2 regions of the Arthrobacter sp. Y3221159 genome follow, and region 1 is predicted to be linked to the other one. Evidence: riboswitches for the same ligand, from Rfam matches in the RefSeq annotation. Region 1 holds a riboswitch; the other holds the start of a gene.

The links. A riboswitch is a leader RNA that binds a small molecule or an ion and turns the genes downstream of it on or off. The one in region 1 is predicted to bind thiamine pyrophosphate.
Region 2: it holds a riboswitch for thiamine pyrophosphate, as region 1 does, so the genes downstream of both, thiO (glycine oxidase ThiO) here and AC5RT3_RS04065 (ECF transporter S component) in region 1, are expected to answer to the same signal.

The regions. Positions count from the first base shown of each region.
Region 1 covers NZ_JBNHFC010000002.1:361,572-364,584, reverse strand. Annotated here, with positions in the region: gene AC5RT3_RS04075 (ribose-5-phosphate isomerase) at 1-389, shown strand, start outside; gene AC5RT3_RS04070 (cupin domain-containing protein) at 534-896, shown strand; TPP riboswitch at 953-1,091, shown strand; gene AC5RT3_RS04065 (ECF transporter S component) at 1,152-1,775, shown strand; partial or broken gene AC5RT3_RS04060 (thiazole synthase) at 1,794-2,593, shown strand.
Region 2 covers NZ_JBNHFC010000001.1:448,233-451,245, reverse strand. Annotated here, with positions in the region: gene thiO (glycine oxidase ThiO) at 1-1,222, opposite strand, end outside; TPP riboswitch at 1,215-1,333, opposite strand; gene thiE (thiamine phosphate synthase) at 1,361-2,092, shown strand; gene AC5RT3_RS02120 (RNB domain-containing ribonuclease) at 2,176-3,013, shown strand, end outside.

The DNA of each region.
Region 1 (3,013 bases):
TGGTGGACCACGGACCGGCCGCCTACGACGCCGAGGACGACTACCCCGCATTCTGCATCAACGCCGCCGCCGCCGTCGTGGCCGACCGGGCGGCAGGCATGGACGCGCTCGGAATCGTGCTGGGCGGCTCCGGCAACGGCGAGCAAATCGCCGCAAACAAGGTCAAGGGAGTCCGGGCAGCCCTCGCGTGGAACCTCGACACAGCCAGGCTCGCCCGCCAACACAACGATGCCAACGTGGTCGCCGTCGGAGGCAGGCAGCACAGCGTCGAAGAGGCCACGGAACTGGTCAAAGCATTCCTGGCAGAACCATTTACTAATGCCGAACGCCATGAGCGCCGCATCGGCAAAATCGCTACCTTCGAAACCACGGGCGAGATCGTCGAATAACCCCCACCAACAAAACCCCGGGCCAAGGTTGTCGTCAACCCTGCCGCCAGCCATCCCGGAAAGTTCTCCCGCTGCTTAGACCAGTCGGGGATCCCAACACCGACTCTCCCGTCCCGGGGGAGCAACCCAGAAAGGAAGATTCACATGAGCATAACTTTCGAGCCGACCGCCCTCTTCCAGGGGAAGCTGGACGAAGCACCGCTCGGTCCACCCCTGGCCGAAGTGCTGGGCGACGAGATTCCGACGCGGATCACTATCCCCTTTACCAGCGATGATTCCCGGATCCTCTCCGGAGTCTGGGAAGCTGACCCAGGCCTTTCACGATGGGAGTTTCTGGAGCGCGGCGAGTCGATCTACGTCCTTGAAGGCCGCATGGTGGTTACCGAGGATGGCGGAGAGCCGACTACCGTAGAGGCCGGAACCGCAGCTATCTTCCCCATCGGTTGGAAGGGCACCTGGGAAATCCAGGAGCGCATCAGAAAATTCTTCGTCATTTTCACGCCCTGACCCAGGGAAACTGTAAGGCCTGGACACGTGCCAGGCCTTACAGTTTGTAGCCATTCATACAACGACAGGGGAGCGCCGCCATCCGGCACTGGCCATGGCCGGGGACCGCAGGTGGGCGCTGAGAGTGCGGACAGCCGCAGACCCTCGAACCTGATCCGGTTAGTACCGGCGCAAGGGAGTCGAGTTCTCGAAGTCCGGTAACGGCAGTAGCCGCGTGCCGTGCTTTCCCCTCCTGTTTCCCAGGAGGATTTTTTCATGAGCACTGCAGCAATCAAGAAGACCACCAGCAAGTCCTGGCGCGTCGTGGACATCGTGGTGGCGGCCCTGATCGCCATCGCCGGCGGCGTGATTTTCTGGGCCTGGTCCCAGGGCGCGGCCGCGGTCTCCGGGCCCATGAACGCGGTTTACCCGCCCCTGACCGGCCTGATCGCCGGCGGCTGGATGATCCCGGCAGTGCTGGGCATGCTGATCATCCGCAAGCCCGGCGCGGCATTGTTCTGCGAGACCGTGGCAGCCACCGGTGAGCTCCTGATGGGCTCGCAGTACGGCGCCTCGGTGCTGTTCTCAGGCTTGGTCCAGGGCCTGGGCGCTGAAATCATCTTCGCGATCTTCGTTTACAAGAAGTTCAACCTGCCGGTGTCGCTGCTGGCCGGTGCTGCCGCGGGCCTGTTCTGCGGCCTGAACGATTCCTTCGCGCCGTGGGGCTGGAACATTGCGTACTCCGGCGGTGACAAGCTTGCCTACATCATCTTCACCGCGATTTCCGGCGCGGTCATCGCCGGTGCCCTGTCCTGGATCGCGACCCGTGGCCTGGCGAAGACCGGGGTCCTGAGCTCCTTTGCCTCGCGCAAGGCAGCCACGGAGTCCGTCCTCTCCTGAGGCCTGAAAGGTTAGCTGATGACCATCACCACCGAAATGTGCGTGGACAGCGATCCGTTGATCATTGACGGAGTCGAAATAACTTCGCGGCTCATTATGGGCATTGGCGGAGCCCCCAGCCTGGACGGACTCGGAAGCGCCCTCGTTGCTTCTGGGACCGAGCTGACCACCGTCGCCATGCGGCGCTATTCGCCGTCGGAGGCCGGTTCCTTATTCCAACTCCTGCTCGACCACAAGATCCGGGTGCTGCCCAACACCGCAGGCTGCTTCACGGCAAAAGATGCGGTGCTCACCGCCGAAATGGCGCGCGAAGCATTGGAAACCGACTGGGCAAGCTCGAGGTGATAGCTGACGAGCACACCCTGTTGCCCGATGCCGTGGAACTGGTCGATGCCACGGAGCAATTGGTCAACCGCGGCTTCAAGGTATTCGCGTACACCAACGATGATCCGGTCCTGGCCCTACGGCTCGAGCATCTGGGAGCCTCCACCGTTATGCCCCTTGGCTCACCCATCGGCACGGGCCTGGGCATCCTGAGCCCGCACAACATCGAGCTGATTGTGTCCCGCGCTTCCGTGCCCGTCGTGCTCGACGCTGGCATCGGAACCGCCTCGGACGCGGCCTTTGCAATGGAACTGGGGTGTGACGCTGTCCTGCTGGCTACAGCTGTCACCCGGGCACAGAATCCGGTGCGCATGGCCACCGCATTTAAACACGCAGTCCTCTCTGGAAGGCTGGCGAACCGCGGCGGCCGCATACCCCGCCGCGAGCATGCACTGGCGTCATCACCCTTGGAAGGACGAGCCGAGTTCCTGTAACGGGGTGCAGGCACCACCGACTGCAAGCCGTCCAAAACGGTAGGTAAAACCATCCTGATACAGCGTTTCCCACGACCACACATGACGGGATCATGGATGCCGGGAAGGAGCAGAGATGACGACACAAACGTCCGTCCGGCTGCTCCGCGCCGGTCTGGTGGGATCCCTGATTTTCATTCTCGGTGCGGGCGGACACCTCGCTGGTGGCGGTCACGCGCCCCGGCCCGAGGTCATGGCCGCGCTCTTCGTTGTGACCTTGGTTCCGATAGTGATGCTTTCCTCACACCGGTTCTCGGTACCTGGGCTTCTTTGTTCGCTGGGCGCCGGCCAAGGGTGGCTGCATTGGTCCCTTGACGCTCTCGGCCCCGGACAGCACCCCACCTCGGCTCTGCTGTTGCCCGCTTCCCGCATGCCGGACAC
Region 2 (3,013 bases), on a different contig from region 1:
TCAGGTCCCGGCAGATGGCGCCGGCTGCGGGTGACAGGAGGACGCCGTGCCGGAAGAATCCGGTGGCCATGATCAGGCCGGCGATGTGCCCGCCCGGGTTGGAGCCCGGAGCGGCGGGCACCCTGCCCAGCAGCGGGGCGTTGTCCGGGGTCGCCGGCCGGGCCCGCGCCGTACATTCAAGCAATTCCAGCTCGGCCACGGCCGGGACCAGGACCTGCGCGTCCCGGAGTAGCTGATAGACGCCGCCTGCGGACACCGTTCCGGCAGCGGACCGGAGGGCTTGCGGGGGTACGGCACCGGCCCCGGCGAGGGCATCCTCACGCTGGGTGGCTCCGATCACCACCGTTCCGTCCTCCCGGGGGACGATGTACACCGGCACGCCGCGGACCAGGCCGCGGACGGTGGCCGTCACCAGCGGCCGGAGGTGCTGCGGTACGGCGAGGCGGAGGATGTCCCCGTAGACCGGCCGCAGCGGCAGGTGCAGGCCCGCGGGCAAGTCCATCAGCGCAGCGGCATCCAGTCCATTGGCCACCACGGTTTCTCCGGCCAGCACTGTGCCGCCGCCGGCGAGCCGGGCTCCCGCAACAGTGCCATCAGCCCACAGCAGGCCCAAGGCCCTGTCCGGCACCGCGTAGCCTTCCGCTGCGCCCGCAACTGCGGGGCCGCGGCCGGCGGCTTCCCCGGCGAGGGCGTTGCGAAGGCAGGACACCAGGAGCCGGGGATCCACCTGGTGGTCCGCGGGGGTGTCGAGGGCACACGCGATGGCGGGGCTGAGCAAAGGTTCCCGCCGCCGCGCCTCGCGGACGGTCAACGGCTCAACAGCCAGGCCATTGGCCTGCTGGACCGCGCGCAGGTCCATCAAAGCCCGGCGGTCGGCGGCGTCGGCACCCACGGCGAGGGTCGGCGTCGTCAGGTACCCGGTTTTCTCCCCGGACGCACAGGCCAGGTCCGCGATGAAGCCGGGCCACCGGGCGGAAGAGGCCAGCATCAGGTCCAGGAGGTCCTCTTCCTGGTAGTGCAGCTCGCTCACCGGTGCGAGCATCCCGGCGGCCGCCCAGCTGGCGCCGGAGCCGGGGGCGTCGTCGATCAGCGCGACGCTGCGGCCTGAGCGCTGTGCTTCCCAGGCGATCGCGTGGCCCACCACTCCGCCGCCGATGACTGCGACGTCGGCCCTGATGGTGCCGTTGGGGGGCTGCGGGGGTGCTGTGTTGGGGGTGCCCATGTGTCTCCTTCCCTACGCCGGAATTACCCGGATCAGGTCAAGCGGTCGGCTCTGACGCCCTCTCAGCCCGGCGCTTTATGACAGCTGCCGCAGGCTCCCGCAGTACGAGGCAAGTGTAGAGGAACTAGGCTTGCAGCCATGAATGTGTCCCACTCCGCTGCCGCTGCCGGCGCCTCCGCAACCGATGCCTTCACCACCGCCGAGGGAACCGCAGGGCTCAAGTCTGCCCGCCTCTATCTGTGTACTGACGCCCGCGCTGACCGCGGTGACTTCGCGGATTTCGTGGATGCCGCCTTCACCGGCGGAGTGGACATTATCCAGCTCCGCGACAAGACCATCGAGGCTGCCGAGGAGCTGGAACTGCTGGCCGTCCTCAGGGAGGCTGCGCAGCGCCATGGCCGGCTGTGGGCAGTGAATGACCGCGCCGACGTCGCGGTGTTGTCCGGCGCGCCGGTGTTCCACATCGGGCAAAAGGACCTCCCCCTGCCCGCGGCACGCACCCTGCTGAACGGCAACGCCGCCATTGGACTCTCCAGCCACACCCCGGAACAGGTTGATGCCGCACTCGTTGCCGCCGCAGGGCCTGCCGGATTGGACTATTTCTGCGTGGGGCCGGTCTGGGCCACCCCCACCAAACCGGGCCGGGCCGCCGTGGGACCGGAGCTGGTGAAATACGCTGCGGCAGCCGCGGCCAAAGCCGGCAACGAGGTGCCGTGGTTCGCCATCGGCGGCATCGACCACTCCAATATCAGCGAGGTGGTGGAAGCGGGAGCCCGGAGGATTGTGGTGGTGCGGGCCATCACCGAAGCGGCGGATCCCGCCGCGGCGGCGGCCTCACTCCTGGCCGTTTTGGACGCTGCCGCGTCCTGACCTGCCGGTGGGGCAACACGGCCCTGCCTTCTATCCCGCCAATGGCCTGCATATTCGGCGGTCTTCGGGCTAGGCTGATTTTCGTGTCACACCATCGGCTGGCTCCCAACGTCCATGAGCACAACAACGCGCTGGAAGAGGCCCTGGGCGCGCTGCGGACCGAGCTGGAGCTGCCCGGGCCATACCCTGAGCACGCGGTCCGGGACGCCGAAGCGGCCGTGGCCGCGCTGGAGCTTCCGTCCCACGACCTGACCGGGGTCGAATTCATCACCATCGATCCGGCCTCGTCCACGGACCTGGACCAGGCGCTGTTCATAGAGGCCGACGGCGACGGCTACCACGTGTTGTACGCCATCGCCGACGTTCCGGCCTTCGTGAAGCCGGGCGGACCGCTGGACCAGGAAACGCGGCGCCGCGGGCAGACCTTCTACGCCCCCGACGGCCGGATTCCGCTGCATCCGGAGGTCATCAGCGAAGGGGCGGGGAGCCTGCTGCCTGGCCAGGAGTGCCCGGCCTTCGTCTGGGACTTCCGCCTGGACGGCAATGCCGAAGTCACCTCTGCCACAGTCAGACGGGCACGGATGCGCAGCCGCGCCAAGCTGAGCTACAAGGGCGCGCAGGCCCAACTTGACACCGGTACCGCATCCCCGGTCCTGCAGCTGCTGAAAGAGGTTGGCCTCAAGCGCGTGGAGCTGGAACGCGCCCGTGACGGCGCCAGCCTGAACATGCCGGAGCAGGAGATCGTCCAGCTCCCCGACGGCGGATACCGCATCGCCGCCGCGCCGCAGCTGCCCGTGGAGGACTGGAACGCCCAGATTTCGCTCATGACGGGCATGGCTGCCGCGCAGCTCATGCTGGACGGCAAGGTGGGCATCCTGCGGACCATGCCCGCGCCGGACGAACGCTCCCTGAACCACTTCA